Regions from separate parts of the Companilactobacillus paralimentarius genome, predicted to be linked through region 1. Evidence: predicted binding sites of a transcription regulator. Region 1 holds the regulator's gene; the other holds the start of a gene.

Region 1 (10,790 bases):
GAGTATCCTTAACTGTCTTGATACTTGCAGTAATATAGCCTACATCCCCAGCCATCAAATAGTCACGTTTAACGGCTTTAGGAGACATCACACCAACTTCTGTAACTTCAAAGGTCTTCTTATTACTCATCAATTGAATCGTGTCTCCGACCTTTACAACGCCTTCTCGAACACGTACATCCAACACAACGCCACGATAACTGTCATAAACTGAATCAAAGATCAACGCTTTGAGTGGTTTATCCAAATCACCTTCAGGAGCTGGTACATCAGATACAATTCTTTCAAGCAATTCGTCGACACCGATACCAGTCTTAGCACTCATCAAAATTGACGATTCGGCGTCTATACCTATCATCTCTTCAATTTCTTCTTTAACTTTATCAGGTTCAGCTGAAGGTAAGTCAATTTTATTGATAACTGGTACAATTTCCAAATCATTATCAATCGCTAAATAAGCATTAGCCAGCGTTTGAGCTTCAACACCTTGAGCAGCATCAACCACCAACAAGGCTCCCTCACAAGCAGCTAGAGAACGTGAAACTTCATAGGAGAAGTCCACATGTCCTGGAGTATCAATTAGATGGAAGATATAAGTCTTACCATCTTTAGCTTCGTATTCAAGTTCTACCGCGTTTAACTTAATAGTAATTCCACGTTCACGTTCCAAATCCATATCATCTAGGATCTGGGCTTTCATCTCACGTTTTGAAACAGTCTTAGTTCTTTCCAAAATTCGATCAGCAATCGTTGATTTACCATGATCGATATGCGCTACGATAGAGAAATTACGAATTCTTTTTTGTCTTTCTTTTAACTTATCGAGATCTAAATCCATAAATTATTCCCTTCCATCAGAAATTTATCATTCTTTCTATTTTACACTATTGTACTACTATGTTCTAGAGCATTGACTTGGATATTCACTGTTGTGCCGCTACTTTCCGACTAATATTGCGATATTGTGTTGGCGACATCCCTTTGCGTTGCCGAAATTGTTTCATAAAATAAGTATCATACTCAAAACCAGTTGCTAAAGCTATATCATTTAAAGTCATTCCTGTGTGTGTCAACATTTGTTCTGCAATATTCAAACGATATGATAATAAATACTGCATCGCCGTTTGATTAACTCGTTGTTTAAATTGTTCATTCAGTGACACACGATTTAAATGTACTAAATCTGTTAAATCATCTAATCTTATCGGTTGTGAATAATTCATATGAATAAAATTCAATGCAATATCTATTACGGATTGTGAATGAGACTCTTTTGACTGTAATAAGAGATTAAATATTTGAATCAAATACTGTTTGATACGACAGACCCATAAATCGTCACTTTGGGCGCTAACCTCCATCCCCATAGTAAAAAACCACTGCAAAAATTTAGGATAGACTTTTGTATCAAGTGGAATAACTCGATTATGTTCTTCAAATAAAGACAATCCCTTTTTTATGTGTGGCGTATTAGGAACGTTAATATCCTTCAACTGTGATACACGCACTGTCTCTAAAAAGATCGGAGCAAAACAAAAAATTGATGCATTAATCTCTGAATCAACTTTCAAATCATCATTGTCCTGTAAGCATAAGACGCATGGAGCCTTTAATTGAATTGGATATCCATTCAGAACTCCCAAAGCTTCATTCTCAGTTATTAAGACTAACGTATATTTTTTACTCAAGGATAGTTCCCGTAATTTTTGATGAGAATAAAAATCTATTTGAACAATTCGTTTTTTATGTCTATCAATTTGACTCATTTTTATCTCCTACAAATAGTATAGTTAAGCACTTCATTTATGACATTGTTGGTCAATTCATTTCTCGTTAAGATTACACATGTAATAAAGAGATGGAGGTCATCAACATGACAGTAAAAATTGGAATTAATGGATTCGGCCGCATTGGTCGTTTAGCTTTTAAAAGAATTAGTGAACTAAAGGACAGCAACCTAGAAGTTGTCGCAATTAATGATTTAACTAATGCTAAAATGTTAGCACAATTATTACAATTTGATTCTGCACACGGAAGATTTGAACACGAGGTCAAATCAGATGGACGTGACATTTTAGTCGATAACCAGAAAATTCATGTTTACGCTGAACCAGATGCCAGAAAAATTTCTTGGGTAAAAAATGATGGTGTGGATATTGTTCTTGAATGTACTGGATTTTATACTTCCACTGAAAAGTCACAGGCCCATTTAGACGCTGGCGTAAAGAAGGTTTTGATATCAGCACCAGCTGGTCAAATGAAAACTATTGTTTACAACGTCAATGATAATACATTAAATCCCGATGATAAAATCATTTCAGCTGGTTCTTGTACAACCAATTGCTTAGCCCCAATGGCTTACTACTTGAATCAAGATTTCGGCATTAAGGTTGGAACTATGACGACTGTTCATGCCTACACTTCAACACAAATGATTCTTGATGGACCAGTTCGTGGAGGTAATTTAAGAGCTGCTAGAACTGCCGCTATTAATATTATCCCTCATTCATCAGGTGCCGCTAAGGCCATTGGTTTAGTTATTCCTGAATTAAATGGCAAACTAAAAGGACATGCTCAAAGAGTACCAGTCATCGACGGCTCATTGACTGAATTAGTTACTATTTTAGATAAAGAAGTTACCGTTGATGACATAAATAATGCTATGCAACGCCATACCAAAAACAATCCATCCTTTGGATATGATGATAGAGAAATCGTGTCTAGTGATATTATCAATTCTACCTATGGATCTGTCTTTGACCCTACCCAAACAGAAGTAACTCAAGTCGGCAATCTGAACTTGGTAAAGACGGTTTCCTGGTATGATAATGAATATAGTTTTACTTGCCAAATGATTCGTCTTCTTAACAAGTTTGCTCAAATTTAAAAAACAAAAAAATAAGAACTTGCAATTCAAATTAGAATTGCAAGTTCTTATTTTTTATTCGCCCTTAAAGGCATCTCTTACTTTGTTGAAAAAGTTACTATCTTTTTCTTTAACTTTGTCGCCACCAGCTTCAGCAAATTGTTTCAAAGCACTACGTTGTTCACTAGACAACTTACGAGGTGTAACGATATTAACTGTTACCTTTTCATCACCGATACTCTTACTGTTTAAAACTGGAGCACCTTTACCACGTAATCTGAATGTTGTTCCTGTTTGAGTACCACTTGGGATATTCAATTCTACAGGACCATGAACTGTATTAACCTTGATCTTATCGCCTAATGTAGCTTGTGGGAAACTGATATTTACTGATGCATAAATTGTCGAACCATCACGTCTGAACTCCTTACTTGGAGCAACATGAAAGACAATATACAAATCACCATAAGGTCCACCGTTTGTTCCGGCTTCACCTTGACCATCTAAGCGCATTTGTTGTCCATCTTCAACACCAGCTGGAACTGTAACCTTAAGTTCATGCTTTTCATTTACCTTACCTGAACCATGGCAAATGTTGCACTTTTCTTTGATTTCTTTACCAGTACCATTGCAGACATCACAAACAACTCTTGTACGCATACGGCCAAGTGGAGTTTGACGATCTACTTCAACATAACCTGAGCCATGACATTTAGAACATGTTTCTGGATGTGTACCAGGTTTAGCACCTGAACCACCACAAGTTGAACATTCCTCTTCACGATTGTAAGAAATGTTAGTCTTCTTACCAAAGACACCTTCTTCAAAAGTCAAATCCATGCGATATTGTAAGTCGGAACCTTGTCTTGGGGCATTAGGATTTTGACGAGCAGCACCACCGCCACCAAAGAATTGACTAAAGATATCTTCAAAGCCACCGAACTGATCACCAGCACCGGCACCACCGAAGCCGCCAAATCCACCTTGGCCACCATTCATACCGGCAGAACCATATTGATCATATTGAGCACGCTTTTGTGGATCCTTTAAAATTTCATAAGCGGCATTAACTTCCTTAAACTTTGCTTCAGCATCAGGTGCTTTATTCAAATCAGGATGATACTTTTTTGAAAGTTTACGAAATGCTTTTCTTATATCGTCATCAGAAGCGTTTTTATCAACGCCTAGTACGTCATATGGATTTTTATCTGCCATTAAATCACCTTTGCATGACAGGACATTTGAGTCCTATTCCTTTTTAACGCTCAAAAGAGCAGTTATGTTCTTACTATACCATAATTGGTTTTAGTAATTAAACGACTGCTCTTTATCACAATTATTATTTCTTATCTTTATCAGGATCTACTTCTGAGAAGTCGCCATCAACTGTATTGTCATCGCCTGACTTCTTATCATCAGCTGAACCTGTACCAGCAGCACCTTTATCGCCGCCAGCTTGTTGTTGTGCTTGTTGAGCTTGTTGATAAAGTTTTACAGAAAGATCTTGAACAATCTTGTTCAAATCGTCACGTTTCTTCTTCATGTCTTCAAGATCACCTGAGTCTTGAGCTTTCTTCAAAGCATCACGGGCATCTTGGGCTTTCTTGATTTCATCGTCAGAAACTTTACCTTTAACGTCTTTTAGAGTCTTGTCTGTTGCAAACAATGTTTGTTCAACGTCATTCTTAACATCGACTTCTTCCTTACGTTTGTTATCTTCCTCTTCGTGTTCCTTAGCTTCTTTCATCATCTTATCAATTTCTTCATCACTCAAACCTGATGAACTCTTGATAGTGATCTTTTGTTCCTTGTTTGTTCCCATATCCTTAGCAGAAACATTTACGATACCATTCTTATCAATATCGAATGTAACTTGGATTTGAGGTACACCACGAGGTGCAGCAGGAATATCTGTTAATTGGAAACGACCTAAGGTCTTATTGTCAGCAGCCATTGGACGTTCACCTTGTAAGACGTGAATATCAACAGCACTTTGGTTATCAGCAGCAGTTGAGAATACTTGTGACTTGCTTGTTGGGATAGTTGTATTTCTATCGATCAACTTAGTGAAGACACCACCCATTGTTTCGATACCAAGTGATAGAGGTGTAACATCAAGTAAAACAACATCCTTAACATCACCAGAGATAACACCACCTTGGATAGCGGCACCAAGAGCAACGGCTTCATCAGGGTTGATTGAGTGGTCTGGAGCTTTACCAGTCCATTTAGCAACAGCATCTTGAACAGCAGGAATACGTGTTGAACCACCATTTAAGATAACCTTGTCAATATCTGAATTTGTAAGGTTTGCATCTTTCAAAGCATTATCAACAGGGATCTTTGTTCTTTCAACAAGATCTGATGTCAATTCATCAAACTTAGCACGTGTCAATGTTTCTTCCAAGTGAAGTGGACCATTAGCACCTGATGAAATAAATGGAAGACTGATTGATGTTTGAGCAACACCTGATAAGTCCTTCTTAGCTTTTTCAGCAGCATCCTTTAATCTTTGAAGAGCCATCTTGTCTTGAGCTAAATCAACGCCATTCTTAGCTTTGAATTGTTCAACTAACCAGTCGATGATCTTTTGGTCAAAGTCATCACCACCAAGATGTGTATCACCATTTGTTGAAAGTACTTCGAAGACACCGTCACCTAATTGAAGAACGGAAACATCAAATGTACCACCACCAAGATCATAAACAAGAACTTTTTCGTCACCCTTGTCATTATCTAGGCCATAAGCAAGTGCTGAAGCTGTTGGTTCGTTAACGATACGTTGAACGTTCAAGCCAGCAATCTTACCAGCATCTTTAGTTGCTTGTCTTTGTGAATCATTGAAGTATGCAGGAACTGTGATAACAGCATCTGTAACCTTTTCACCTAAGTAGTCTTCTGAGAACTTCTTGATGTGTTGTAGAATGAATGCTGAAATTTCTTGTGGTGTATATGATTTGCCAGCTACAGTAACTTTGTAACCTGCTTCACCCATGTGACGCTTGATTGATGAAACTGTATCTGGGTTAGTGATTGCTTGACGTTTTGCAACTTCACCAACTTGGATTTCACCATCTTTGAAAGCAACAACTGAAGGAGTAGTTCTTGCACCTTCTGGGTTTGTAATAATCTTTGGAGAACCGCCTTCAAGAACGGCTACAGCAGAGTTTGTAGTACCTAAATCAATACCAATAACTTTTGACATAAACCTTAACCTCTTTTTAATTTCTTTATTTAATTATTTACTATTGAGCAACAACGACCATTGCTGGACGAAGTACACGATCTTCTAATTTATAGCCCTTTTGTAAAACTTGTACGACTGTATCCTTCTTATGTTTATCATCAGCAGGAACAGTTTGAACAGCTTGACTATCTGCTGGATCGAATTTTTCACCAGCATTGTCAATAACAGTCACATGGTTATCTTCCAATGCTTTAGCCATATGCTGTTGCACCATTTCAATACCTTTTTTAAGTTGCTTGCTGGCATCATCGTCAGCATCAACTGCTAAGGCACGTTCAAGATTATCGATAACGGGAAGAATCTCAGTTGCCAACTTTTGACCATCATATTTAAGAATTCCAGCGACTTCTTTACTATGACGCTTGTTCATATTTTGAAGTTCAGCCTGTGTTCTTAAAAGATTGTCTGACAACTCATCATTCTTAGCTTTAAGATCTTTGATTTCTTGATCTTTGGGATCAACCTTAGCATCCTTTTTAGCTGACTTTTTATCAGCTTTATTATCAGTCTTGGGAGCTGCTTCCTTAGCAGTCTTCAAATCTTGATCTTTTTCTTTATCTGCCATTACTTCCTCCTAAATTTCAAGAATCATCATACCTTGAATAATAATCAATTAATCTTTTGGCTAATTCAACTCTGAACTCACCAAGTAAACCTATCAACTGTGAATAATGCATTGTTGTTGGTCCTAATAAAGCAATAACACCTTTACCATGATGACCAACATCATAATTAGCAGTGATAATACTGTAGTTCTTTAATGCATCACTCCCAAGTTCACTTCCTAGACGAACCTTAATGGCATCATCAGAAATGCTTGGATCAATCAATTTTCTTAAATCAGTACTTTGATTGATGATTGAGAACAATGATTGAACCTCTGATAAATCATCATTGTTAGCATAATTTAACAAATTCAATTGTCCATCAACATAATACTTCTCAGCACCAGCCTTCTTAAAGAGCTGATCCATCATATCCAACAAACCATCAGTTGAATACATATATTCAGAAAGAATTGCAGGAACATCGGTATGAAGCATTTGAATAACCTTAGGTAAAGGTTGTCCAACCAACTTATCATTTACAATATTTACAATTTTTTCAATTAATGAAGTATCAAAATCATCATCAATTGTATAAATATTATTCTCAACATTATTATCACTTGTGACAATGATTGCCATGAGTTGATGTGGATTCAAGGGAACGATTCTAAAACCTGTTAAAAGAACTGAACTGCTCTCTGGTCCTAATGTGATTGCTGTATAACTAGTTAAATGAGATAAAATTTTGGCAGATTGTTCGATAATATCATCAATTTGATGATAAGTTTTACCAAAGTCATCGTCAATTCTCTGTGCTATATCTTGCGGTACACTAGTTGGTTGTACCAGATGGTCCAGATAATAACGATATCCCATCGCTGAAGGAATTCTACCTGATGAAAGATGAGTCTTCTCGAGGTAACCCACTTCTTCAAGTACTGCCATTTCATTTCTGATTGTCGCAGAACTTACATGAAAAGGTAATTCATTCATCAATGTCTTCGAACCAACCGGCTGGCCGGTATCTGTGAATATGCGCACGACTTCTCTCAAGATTGCATCTTGACGTTGTGATAGCATTATACCGTCCTCCTTTTTAGCACTATTCATACCTGAGTGCTAACAATGTAAAATATAACAATCTATCCCTATAGTGTCAAGTATGCACGCTCAATTTTTGAAATTATTTGCTAAAAAATTCAGAAATCTAAAAAAGAGAACTCTTGATGACATCTCTATTGTCATTTACCCAAGTTCTCTTATTTTTTTGATAAAACCTTGATTGAATTAATCTTATCTAATTCCAATTGTTTGACTAACCCTGATGCTCCATCAAACTTAACTTCACCACGCAAATATTTAACCCATTCCAATGCCACATATTCACCATAAATATCAGCATCAAAATCGAAAATATTAGTTTCAATTGTAACTCCAGTATTCTCTTTGAAGGTTACATTATAGCCCACAGATGTCATCGAATTGTACCAAGTATCGCCGACTTTAATTCTTGTGGCATAAACCCCAATTGAAGGAATTAACTGATTACCCTCGGTTGCCAAATTAGCTGTTGGATAACCCAAAGTTCGACCTCGTTGCAAACCATGAACTACTGTCCCTTGATTCTGATAAGTATATCCTAAAAATTTATTAGCTTCTTCTACTTTATTTTCAGAAATAAACTGCTTGATTGCACTTGAACCAATTTTTCGATCATCCAAAACTTGTTCTGGCACAGTCACAATTTCAAATTCATTATGTGAATACTGTGGTAATGTCTGCATATTGGCAATATCTTTTTTTCCATATGTATAATCAAAACCAGCCACAACAAATTTAGCCTTTAAATCAATCATATATTGATTGACAAACTCTTGAGGCTTTAATTGTGCAAATGCCTGTCCAAATTCAACAAAATAGAGCCGATCAACTCCAAGTTTTTCTACTAACTCGGCTTTTCGGTCCATTGTTGATAGGTATTTATAATCTGTTTCATGTTGATACACCGTTCTAGGAGAACGATCAAAGGTCAATAATACTGATTTTAATCCGTGTTTACGGGCAAGATCTACTCCCGTTTTAATAACTTTTTGATGACCAAGATGTACCCCATCAAAAAAACCCATGATTAAAACTGTATCCTCAGTTGGGCGTTGTTGCTCTAGAAGCGGATGTTTAACTTTAATAATCTGCATTTTCAATCTCTTCTATTTATTATTTAATAACATTAAATCTGGAATCCACATATTTCTTACTTTATCATACTTGTAAAGTGCCTTGGTCACTCCTGCTCTTTGAACTCGCAAACGATCTTCTATATCAGAATCAATTTCCGGTTCCAAGAAGCCACCATGTGACACACGTACTTCCCACTCTTCATCGGTCAACTCGTGTTTAGGAACATCACTTAGAACTTCATCAATCGACTTCAAAAAGCTTGTATCGTTCTTCTCAAGCATTTTTTCAATTTGTCCTAAGGTGAAGGTTTCATCAATTGAAAAAGCGGCACTCTTTACTCGTGTAAGTTGGGACATAAAGGCGGGATATCCTAAAATGCGACCAAATTCAACCGCTAATGTTCTTACATAAGTTCCTTTAGAACACTTAACATGAAATTTGAGTGTTTGATACCCTGTTGTTTCATCAAAAATTGGATCCCCCATAATATAGAAATCATAAATATGAATTTGTCTCTTAGGACGTTCAACTTCAAGTCCAGCACGAGCATATTCATAAAGCTTTTTGCCATTAACTTTTACTGCTGAAAACATTGGTGGAATCTGTGTTAAATCACCTGTCATTTGTTGAAAAACTTGTTGTAGATTCTCATTAGCTATTGGTCCGACTAATTTCTTCTCTTCAACCGTTTCGCCTTCACGATCTTCAGTTGTGGTTGATTTGCCTAAAGTTATCTCACCCTCATACTCTTTAGGAGAGCCTGTCAGAGTATTTACTAGTTTAGTAGCTTGTCCTACACAGATGGGTAAAACTCCGTCTACCAAAGGATCTAAGGTCCCTGTATGACCAATTTTTCTAGTATGTAATATTTTTCTTAACTTATAAACATAGTCAGAACTTGTTTGTCCAATTTCTTTATTTAATGGAATTACTCCGTCCATAATAATCTCCGTATCTAAATGTCATTAACAGTAATTTTACTAGTATTTTTATAGAATGAAAAGAAGCCATAAATAAAAAAAGAGGCTGTACGATAAATAGAGTTGATAGGCATTTTGCCATCAACTCTATTTTTGTATACCATTTATTAATAAAACTATTTTAGAACATCAAAAAGACACCATCCATACCTTTAGATGTTCTACCCTCTACAGCTTCACAATGAAAGGAATTTGAATGATGTCCCTAAGTAATAAGTCTATACGAAACGCTCTTGAAATGAAAGATGAGAATATTATCTTTACTGAAGACTCAAAATTTATGTTAGTTAATGGCATCAAGTCCTTAGTCTATTTTGCAATGCTAACTAAACAGATTGACCGTTGTCTTAACTGTGGCCTTGCAGGCCACTTAGTTAAGAATGGATTTAATAAAAATATGATAGTCGCTCCATCATTATCATTACGTCCAACGTATATAAGTCTGAAACGTCAAAAGTATAAATGTAAATCTTGTAACTCTATCTTTGTAGCCAAAACTAGTTATGTTTGGGAATATTGTCAAATCGCACAACCTGTTAGACAAATGATCTTATCAGAAACTGCTTTTAATACATCATTGAAGGATATCGGCAGACGTTTTAACGTCTCCGATAAGACCGTTCAACGTATCATCGATGAAGAAGCCAAGATGCACAAGAAATCACTTCCTGAACATCTTCCTAAGCACTTGGCATTTGATGAATTTATGTCTACTGACAAGATGAGCTTTATTTGGTTAGATAGCGATAATCATCGTACGGGTGATATCTTGCCCAGAAGAACTTCATATCAAATCAGTAAATACTTCAGTCGATTTCCTTTGAAAGTCAGAAGACAGGTAAAAACTATTTCTTTGGATTTAAATGCCGGATACATTAATTTAGTACCAAAGTTGTTTCCAAAGGCCAAAGTCGTTGTTGATAGATTTCATATCGTTCAGATGATGAATCGTTCTCTCAATTCAACTAGAA
Region 2 (10,790 bases), 940 kb from region 1:
TAGGTATTATCCTTGGTCAGGTCTTTTATCAAAATAAAGCTGCTATTCAGGTAATGCAGAACATTGGTACAATGTTTATCTCAATGATTCAGATGATTGTGTTACCGATTGTTATCTCTTGTTTAACAGTTGGTATCGCCAATATGGGTGATATTAAGAAGTTAGGCCGAATTGGATTAAAGACTTTAATTTATTTTGAAATAATGACAACATTAGCGATTATTATTGGTATTATTGTCGCTAATGTTACACATCCCGGTACCTTTATCGATGTACATAGTCTAAAAGGTTCGGATATTAGTCAATACACAGCTACTGCCAAAACTGCCAAACATTCGGGTATTTGGTCAATCTTGATGAGCATTATCCCAACTAATATTTTTGAATCATTAGGTAAGGGTGATATGTTACCAATCATCTTCTTCTCAGTCCTATTCGGATTGGGAACAGCTTCTATTGGCAAACAAGGTCAGATTATTACTGATACTTTAAATGCTGTTGCCAACGTTATGTTCAAAGTTACTAACTGGGTTATGCGTTTAGCTCCTATTGGTGTTTGTGCTTTGATCGGTGTTACTGTTGGTGAAATGGGCTTTAACTCTTTGAAACCATTGGCATTGTTCATTCTGATTGCTTATGCAACCATGGCATTTTTCGTCTTTGTCGTTATGGCTGGAGTTGGACATTTGTTCCATGTTCGTTTCTATGAATTATTCAGAATTATTGAAAATGAAGTAACTTTAGCTTTTACAACTGCCAGTTCAGAAGCAGCTCTTCCTAAAATGATGGAAAAGATGCAAAAGTATGGTGCCTCTAAAGGTATTGTCAGTTTCGTTATTCCAACTGGATATACTTTTAATTTGGATGGCTCAGCTATCTATCAATCATTAGCTGCACTATTTTTAGCACAAGCCTATAATATTCACTTAAGTTTAGGACAACAAATTACCCTTGTGGTCGTATTGATGTTAACATCTAAGGGGATGGCCGGGGTACCTGGAGCATCGTTTGTTGTACTCTTAGCCACGGTATCAACCATTGGTGTGCCAATGCAAGGTTTGACCTTCATTGCCGGTATCGACCGTCTCGTAGATATGGGACGTACCGCCGTTAACGTCGTCGGTAACTCTCTAGCAACAATTATTATCGCTAAGAGTGAAAAAGAATTTGATGAGGATAAACGGGAAAAGTACGTTGCATCCTACAAGCGTGGGGAATAATAATCCGCGTAGTAAAAAATGATTTAAACACAAAGAAACAGCCTATCAATCGATGGGCTGTTTTTTCAGTATATTCATAATTTTAATTAACGCATACTTAAAGTTAAAACAATGGCATTCATCAGAATGTGGCTACCAGCACTGGCATAAATGTTTTTTGATTTGTAATAAACAAATGAGAACCAAAGCCCCATGGCTACATAAACGATGAATCTGGTATCTTGATGCATGAAGGCAAATAACAATGCTGAAATGATAGCAGCAATATAGATGTTAGTTGGCTTGATCATATTAGCGAAGAAGATGCGTCTAAAGACGATTTCTTCCATGATAGGCGCACAGATCAATACGTACAAGAAGTAGTATGGATAAGCTTTGACCATCAATAACAATTGCATAGTGTTTTGTGAATGGGTACTAGTATGGAAAATTAATTGGTCAATAAAGCCAACTCCGTATTGGAGGGCAATCGCACCGATAGTTCCTAAAATGATCCATTGTAAATTATGATTCAAATCGGTTTTTTCTTCGAAATCATTTGGGCCATTTAGTTTTACCAGATACATCATAAGACCAGTGGCAATTAGGGCACCTAATGTGATAATAACGAAATAGATTGAACCAGTGATTGACAACATGTTTAGAACACTACCCAGCAGTAACAAAAGGATATATGTTAACAGGGTGAAGAATTGATTTTTGGGAAAATTCATGATTACTCCTTACATTTTTTAAAGGTAAATACTTGCATGTTTTCAATATAATGTTAATATAAAACTTGTGATTAGCACAAGAGATGTTCGAGTGCTAAAGATATAAAAATAAACACTAAGAAAAATAATAATCGGAGGGATTTAAATTGTTAAAACCACTTGGAGATAGAGTCATTGTAACAGTCGATAAAGAAGAAGAAAAGACAGTTGGTGGCATTGTTTTAGCAAACAACGCTAAGGAGAAGCCACAAACAGCCGATGTTGTTGCCGTTGGTGAAGGCTTAGTTACTGAAGATGGAAAGAAATTACCTATGAACGTTAAAAAGGGTGATAAAGTTCTTTTTGATAAATACTCAGGCTCAACAGTTAAGTATGAAGACAATGAATATTTAATCCTTCATGAAAAAGATATCATGGCGGTTATTGATTAATTTTAAACTTAAAAAAATTTAACTAAAAGAATTTAATTATGGAGTGTGAAAATTAATGGCAAAAGAAATTAAATTTTCAGAAGATGCACGTTCAAAGATGATGGACGGTGTTAATAAGCTAGCTGATACAGTTAAGACAACAATCGGACCTAAAGGTAGAAATGTTGTTCTTGAAAAGAGTTACGGTTCACCTGAGATTACAAATGATGGTGTTACTATTGCTAAAAGTATTGAACTAGAAGACCACTTTGAAAACATGGGTGCAAAGCTTGTTTCCGAAGTTGCTTCAAAGACAAATGACATTGCTGGTGATGGTACTACTACAGCTACTGTTTTGACACAAGCAATCGTTAAAGAAGGTATGAAGAACGTTACAGCTGGTGCTAACCCTGTTGGTATCAGAACAGGTATCGAAAAGGCTACAAATGCTGCTGTTGATGAACTTCACAAGATTTCACATAAGGTTTCAGGTAAGAATGATATTGCTCAAGTAGCTTCAGTTTCATCAGCTAGTGAAGAAACTGGTAAGTTAATCGCTGATGCCATGGAAAAAGTTGGTAACGATGGTGTTATCACAATTGAAGAATCAAAGGGTATTGATACAACACTTGATGTTGTTGAAGGTATGCAATTTGATCGTGGATACATTTCACAATACATGGTTACAGATAACGACAAGATGGAAGCTGACCTCGACAATCCTTACATCTTGATCACTGACAAGAAGATTTCAAATATTCAAGATATCTTGCCATTACTACAAAAGATTGTTCAACAAGGTAAGGCACTATTGATCATTGCCGATGATATTGACGGTGAAGCTCTACCAACACTTGTATTGAACAAGATCCGTGGTACATTCAACGTTGTTGCTGTTAAGGCTCCTGGTTTTGGTGACCGTCGTAAAGCACAACTTGAAGATATCGCTACATTAACTGGTGGTACAGTTATTACTTCTGACCTTGGTCTTGAACTAAAAGACACAACTATGGATCAATTAGGTCAAGCTGGTAAGGTTACTGTTACAAAGGACAACACAACAATTGTTGAAGGTTCAGGTAACAAGGACGCTATCAACGAACGTGTTGAAACAATCAAGAAACAAATCAGTGAATCAACATCTGACTTTGACAAGGAAAAACTACAAGAACGTCTAGCTAAATTAGCTGGTGGTGTTGCCGTTGTTAAAGTTGGTGCTGCTACTGAAACAGAATTGAAAGAACGCAAGTACAGAATTGAAGATGCTTTAAATGCCACACGTGCTGCTGTTGAAGAAGGCTACGTTGCTGGTGGTGGTACTGCTTTGATGAACGTACTTGGTAAAGTTACTGCTCTTAAAGAAGAAGGAGACGTACAAACAGGTATCAATATCGTTGCACGTGCTCTTGAAGAGCCACTACGTCAAATCGCTGAAAATGCTGGTTTCGAGGGTTCAGTTATCGTTGAACACATTAAGAACCAAGAGAATGAAGTTGGCTTCAATGCTGCAACTAACAAATGGGAAAATATGGTTGACGCCGGAATCATCGACCCAACTAAGGTAACACGTTCAGCATTGCAAAATGCAGCCAGTGTTGCATCTCTATTGTTAACAACAGAAGCTGTTGTTGCTGACAAGCCAGAACCAAAGGATAACAATGCTGCACCTGCAGCTAATCCTGCAGCCGGTGGTATGGGCGGCATGATGTAATCTTTTGATTCATATATGAAGATAATTTAAGAAGCATATCTTAACTGATATGCTTCTTTTTTTTGCACTTATATGACAATATTGTGATGAAATGAACTTTTAAAAATGATATAAATTATGATTATTATTGATTAATAAAAATTGACTAATTTTACTATACAATCCGTATATATCAATGAATATACCGTTTTATTTATCAAGAAGTCAATGGAATTAGGTTAATATTTTAAGCCAAAAATGGTTTAAACATGTTTACTATTTGTGAGTAAATGAACTATAATGTGGTCGTAATGAAATTACTTATAAAAAGCAATTTCAATTATGCATAGAATAGAATTAAATCGGAAATATAAGGAGGCAATATTATCATGAGTAGTCGAGATACTGCGAATGTTTTATGGTTTGATGAATTGCATCGCAAGGATGTTAATTTAGTTGGTGGAAAGTCTTCTTCTTTGGGAGAAATGACTTCCTCAATGGACGTACCGGTACCATATGGTTTTGCAACGACCGCACGCGCATATCAATACTTCATGCATCAAACTGGATTGAACGATAAGGTTAATGCATTGTTGGAAAGTATAAGTGACTACGAGAATTCCGATGAACTTCATAAGACATGTGAAGAAATTCGAAATTTGATCGTTGGAGCAACGATGCCAATTGATTTGGCTGATGATATTAAGAAAGCATATGCCGATCTCTCTGACAAGATGGGACAGACTGATCCATTCGTAGCGATTAGATCGTCTGCTACAGCTGAAGATTTGCCTAATGCCTCATTTGCTGGCCAACAAGAGTCTTATCTAAATATTAGAGGAGCCGATGATGTCGTTAACCGTGTACAACAATGTTATTCATCACTCTTTACTGATCGTGCAACGTACTACAGACACAAGCAACATTTTCCACATGAAAAAGTTGCTTTGTCAGCTGCTATTCAGATGATGGTTTTCTCTAAAGCATCAGGAATCATGTTCTCGGTTAACGTCGCTAATGGTGATGAGTCTAAGATTGTGATTGATGCTATCTATGGTTTAGGTGAATATATTGTTTTAGGAAAAGTAACGCCTGATCATTTTGTTGTAGACAAGCAATCAATGAAGATTGTTGAAAAGAATATTATTAAACAACCAATTGAATTAATTAGAGATTCAACTGGTGGTACTAAAGAACAAGAAGTACCTGAAGAATTACAAGGTCAACCAGTCTTGACTGACAGCCAAGTTATTGAATTAGCCGGATATGCTAAAGAGATTGAGCGTCACTATGGCTGTTATATGGATATGGAATATGCTCTTGATAGCAATACTAATAAATTGTGGATCGTTCAAGCTCGTCCAGAGACTGTTTGGTCACAACGTAAGAAGAATAAAGCTAACGGTGGAGATGATAACGTGGTTGCAGAAGCAGATGCTAAAGTTGCAGTTCGTGGATTGCCAGCTAGTCCCGGTTTAGCTAGTGGTGTTGTACATGTTATTGATGATCCTAAAGATATTGACCAATTCAAAGAAGGCGAAATCCTTGTTACTTTGATGACATCGCCTGATTGGGTTCCCGCTATGAAGAAGGCCGCTGCTATTGTAACTAATAATGGTGGGATGACTTGTCATGCTGCTATCGTTTCCCGTGAAATGCAAATTCCATGTATCGTTGGTACCAAGAGTATGAACGTTGCTGCAACTGATGCTTTGAAGACGGGCGATGTTGTTACAGTTGATGCTACAAATGGTATTGTCTACATGGGTAAAGTTGAGAGCTTGCTTAAGAAACCAGAACCAACTCAAGCTGGCGGTCGAGTAGTTGCAGCTGAAACGTTTGCACCTACAGCAACTGGAGTAATGATGAATCTTGGTGATCCTGATTTAGCCGATAAATATTCAACATTACCAGCTGACGGAATTGGCTTGATGCGTGAAGAGTTCTTGTGGACAACCTTTATTCATGAACATCCACTATATTTGATTGAACAAGGACATCCAGAAAAAGTTGTTGATATGTTAGCTGATGGAATTGCTAAAGTTGCTCGTGCTATGGCTCCTCGTCCAATGGTATTACGTTTCTCAGACTTCAAGTCTAGTGAGTATCGTAACTTAAAGGGTGGCGACAAATATGAACCACATGAACCAGCTGATTTACTAGGTTGGCGTGGTGCTTCACGTTACTATGACCCTAAATATATCGAAGCCTTTAAACTCGAATTGGCTGCTGTTAAGAAAGTACGTAACGAATTTGGTTTAAAGAACTTGAATGTTATGATCCCATTCGTTAGAACTGTTGATGAAGCTCAAAAGGTTACTGATATTATGCGTGGTGAAGGCCTTGTACGTAGTGTCGACTTCCATGTATATATGATGGCTGAAATCCCAACAAATATTATTTTAGCCGATCAGTTTAACAAGTATGTTGATGGTTACTCAATCGGATCAAACGATTTAGCAATGTTGATTCTTGGCTGTGATCGTAATAATGATACAGTTGCTAGTTTGTTCGATGAGCGTAATCTAGCTGTTAAACGTGCTATCAACCACTTGATCAAAGTAGCTCATAAAGATGGCAAGACTGTTGGTATTTGTGGTCAAGCACCATCAGAGTATCCAGACTTCACTAACTTCTTAATTAAATGCGGCATTGATTATGTTTCAGTCAATCCAGATATGGTTAAGGAAACGAAACGTAATGTAGCTCGCTTTGAACAAAGAATTATGTTGGATAAAGCCACTGGGAGGGGACTAAATGATCCGACAGATTATGATTGGAAATAATTAATTGAATTATGTTGATAAGACTGCATACAATATGTGGTCTTATTTTTTATTGTCTTTGTGAATGTGAAAAGTATAGAATTGTTTATTAGAGTATAGAGAAGAAGAGAGAATTAGAATGGATAGTATTGAATTTGGTCGCAAGATTAACTACGTGCCAATGATCGTGAGTTGGGTAGTTGGTATATTAGTTGGTTTAGTGATAACAGTATTTACGCATCAAATATTATTGGCGGTAATTTTAGGAGTAACTTTTCTTGTTATAACTGCGCTTATTTTTGCCAAAACTTTATCAGATTTTTATGGCTATTGGGAAGTTACCGATGATGGTATTAGATGTTACGATTATCAAAACTTCGGTGTCAAATTTCAATCAGTATTGATGCCTTTTAGCGAAGATAAAATGAGTTTTAAATTTGTTGATGTTAAGTCTTTGCGAGTGATCGTGGGTCGAGAAATGAATGCACCTGCTAATATTTTGGGTGGATCATTCTATGCACCTAAAAAAATTATGTTCAATTTGCCAACACCATATTATTTGGAAATAAAGTTAAAAGATGGTCGTGAAGTTAATTTGGATTTGTCAGCTGATTGGGATGATACGGAGACAATCGAGTATGTCATTGCCATTATTTGTGATAAAGCTGGCATTGGTGCTGAAATGGTTAAGCAATCATAGTAAGTAGTATAAGTGTGCTTGAAATTCCGCCTTCCGCAGGAATTTGGAATGCATTGGAACGTTATGGGCACGGCTTGAAGCTAATAATTCCACGCTTTGTGTGAAATTATGGATCTTCAAGTCCGGCCTCATTGTAAACGGCAAAGCCGTTAACAATGATTTCATAACTGAACGCATTCCAAATTCTTACTCCAGACTAAATAGTGTTTTAACTATTTAGGGCTTTAATTTTGAAATTAAAGAGGTGTTCATATTAACCGATTAATTTTGGTTAACATGAACACCTCTTTTTATGATTGATAAATAATACAAAAATAGATTGTTTAACTCTTAGTAATTCGCATACGCCCATTTCTTTTTGAGTGGTAGAGCGCATCGTCAACTCGGTTAAAAAATTCATCCGAATTAAGATCATTTTCTCTTATTTCAGAACTACCCACAGAGACTGAAACGTCAACGGTTTGATTGTTGAAATTAAATTGAGAATTATTGATGGCTGTGAAAACTTCTTGAGTAATGGAATCTATTTCTGATAATTTGTAATTAGGTAAGAGAATATTGAATTCTTCACCACCAGTACGATAAAAATTGATATTTTCATCGTTGGCATTGAGAACTGTTTGTGTAATGTCGGCGACTTGTTGTAAAACTTTATCACCAACTAAATGTCCATAGTGGTCATTAATATTTTTGAAATGGTCAATGTCGAACATAATCATGGCAACATTAATGTCATTACTCTGATGTTGATTGAAAAAAGAATGAATGTCATTGTCGAAGGCAGCAAAATTTTTAACGTGTGTCAGGGCATCTAAGTGAGCAAACTCATAAAGTGTCTGTTTAACGCGGATATCACGGATAAAGAAGCCGATATAGCTGTAAACAAAAATTTCGAAAACAATTAGGTAAGATACTTGTTGAAAAATGATAGCTCCGTTAAGAGAGAATTTGATTCTGGCTAGACCCCAAAGAATAGTACCGAAGAACAGTCCATCCAGCATATAGTAAATGAATGGAAAGGAATTAGTTCGCTTTTTCTTAATGTATTTTAGTGAATAATAAAAAAGAAATAGCGTTAAGGCAAAGCACCATGATTCCCAATAAAAGATGGCCGAATTGAAAATCATAAATGCTAAGACAATAGGAATGAAGATGGGATAATTAATTGGTGCATCCAGAAAGACAGCACAGAAAATTAAAGCGATAATTTGAAAATTAATGAAAATCCAAGTAGTTTGTCGATTGACGACGAGAGTTTGCAGGCCGAATAAAAGAATAGATAAATACATGATTCCTAGTTGGGCTTTGAGAAAACCCGATTCAATATTGATTTCTTTTAAAGATAAAACTGATCTGACTCCATCAAATAATATTTCGTAAATAATAAAAACACCAAAGATAAAGAAGAGACTAGTGAGTAAAGGCATCTCCTGTAAAACATACTTTGTTAACAATTTTTTATTAACCCCCTTTAGGAAATATGTTTAGATGACCTTACATAATAAAATTAAAATATATTTTTTGATTTTTGATACATGAATATTATACATAAGTAATAATATATTTATAATGGAATGATTATGATTTTTGTCTCATAATAGACAAATTGCATAAAAATGGGCAATATTGTATTAAAAATTATGTTATGGAAAAATAAATATCCAGCAACTTTTTGATAAGCTGCTGGATATTTTTGTAGCTGTAATAATCGTGAGTCTATTGTAAGGTATCTTGCATTGACCAAGTTATTTTACCTGAATATTGACCAGATGTAGCTGTACCTGGAACACGCAAACGCCATTGCTTTAAGCCGATGTAATTAGTTAAATCGTAGTTTGTATGCGATCCAGAGAAGCCTTCATCTTTGATGGGAATACCACTGGCCGAAAGAGGCAACCAATTTTCCTTATTAGTATTATTATTTTGATTAAAGTAAATAGCATTGTCGTTATCTTGAATTAGTTTTGAATTATCGCCAGTATTTTTAATGGCATCGTCATTATCATTGTCATAACCTACAGTGATTTGGAAGGGAGTGTCACTGGTATGATCAACTACCAAATGACCATCGGTTTTGACGTTAGGCAATATTCTTTCAGAGCCAGAGCTATTGATGACGCCGAAATCAATAGAAGTTGGAACTTGTTCGAAACTCATTGTTGGCGCTGTTTCAGCAATATTTAGGATAGCACTGGTAGATTGAAAATTATTATATGTTTTACCATTAGCTGTTTTAATACTATTCAAAACAGCAATGTTAGTCGCGGTTTGTTTAGTAACAGCCGTAACTGTAGCTTTAAAGCCAATGGTTACTGTACCGTTATTTGCAATGGAGCCTAAATTGATACCATCGATATCACCACTTTGGGCGACACCATTCACTGTGACGCTATTTGCTTTCAATTCTAGTCCTGCAGGGAGTTTATCATTGAAGATGGCACTTTTTACGGTATCAGTTCCGGTAGGTTTGATTGTAGCTTTATATTCAATAGTGTCACCCTTTTTACCATCAGCTGAATTTGAAAAACTACCAGTTGGATTAGTAGTGTCATTACGTAATGTCTTGTCGAATGAGATATCAAGATGAGGACTTGCTATAGGTATTTTTACGCTGTCATTATAAGTAGCAGTAGTATCGAGTGCGACTCCACTAGCGTTTTGATTATTACCATAGAAAGAGGCTGAGTTAGTCAAACTAGAACTCTCCCCAGCAGCAAACGTAACTGTAGCATCAAAGGTAACAGTATAAGTAGCTTTATCTTCTAGAACTTTATTGGGCGTAAAGTTGATTGTATTATTTGTCGTTGAAGAAGCAGAAATATTACCACTTCCATCAACAACATCTTTGTCATATTGATTAGAACCAGAACCGTATGAAACTGATTTAGTAGAAACATATTTAACAGAGTCTTGATCTAGTTGCAATCCCTTAGGCAATGTATCAACTAATTTGCTGTAATTCCAGTGGGAATTCAAACCGTTATTAACAACCTTTAATTTGAAATGAAGTGTGTCGCCAACATTATTTGTTCCATCGGAATTCTGATTACTATTTGTGTAAGTCTTAGTTACGATAGGTACAGCGTAAGGGGATACGGTTGCACCTATTGTTGAAGCGTAGTGACCTGTACTGCCAGCAGGCAATGTGACACTATCCCATCTCAATACATATGCTGAATTTTGACGACCATTGGCATCAACAATAGCTTGCAATCCACCATTTTGTGTATTGGCAAATAGAAGTGGTTCTCCGGCAGCTTTGTCAGTATCACCAGGATCACTGCCACCAGGT

What was found. The regulator HrcA, encoded in region 1, represses chaperone genes, less so after heat shock. The targets are predictions, from matches to a motif close to TTAGCACTCNNNNNNNNNGAGTGCTAA.
Region 2: the regulator HrcA is predicted to act here: its motif matches at 2,005-2,031, upstream of groES (co-chaperone GroES).

The regions. Positions count from the first base shown of each region.
Region 1 covers NZ_OY724131.1:1,068,054-1,078,843, reverse strand. Annotated here, with positions in the region: gene lepA (translation elongation factor 4) at 1-838, opposite strand, end outside; gene ACI6PB_RS05075 (AraC family transcriptional regulator) at 924-1,766, opposite strand; gene gap (type I glyceraldehyde-3-phosphate dehydrogenase) at 1,874-2,887, shown strand; gene dnaJ (molecular chaperone DnaJ) at 2,942-4,081, opposite strand; gene dnaK (molecular chaperone DnaK) at 4,206-6,071, opposite strand; gene grpE (nucleotide exchange factor GrpE) at 6,112-6,678, opposite strand; gene hrcA (heat-inducible transcriptional repressor HrcA) at 6,695-7,741, opposite strand; gene ribF (riboflavin biosynthesis protein RibF) at 7,921-8,856, opposite strand; gene truB (tRNA pseudouridine(55) synthase TruB) at 8,869-9,780, opposite strand; gene ACI6PB_RS05035 (ISL3 family transposase) at 10,058-10,790, shown strand, end outside.
Region 2 covers NZ_OY724131.1:2,009,364-2,020,153, reverse strand. Annotated here, with positions in the region: gene ACI6PB_RS09875 (cation:dicarboxylate symporter family transporter) at 1-1,220, shown strand, start outside; gene ACI6PB_RS09870 (lysostaphin resistance A-like protein) at 1,307-1,933, opposite strand; gene groES (co-chaperone GroES) at 2,080-2,364, shown strand; gene groL (chaperonin GroEL) at 2,420-4,054, shown strand; gene ppsA (phosphoenolpyruvate synthase) at 4,423-6,819, shown strand; gene ACI6PB_RS09850 (hypothetical protein) at 6,938-7,498, shown strand; gene ACI6PB_RS09845 (GGDEF domain-containing protein) at 7,822-8,952, opposite strand; gene ACI6PB_RS09840 (isopeptide-forming domain-containing fimbrial protein) at 9,215-10,790, opposite strand, start outside.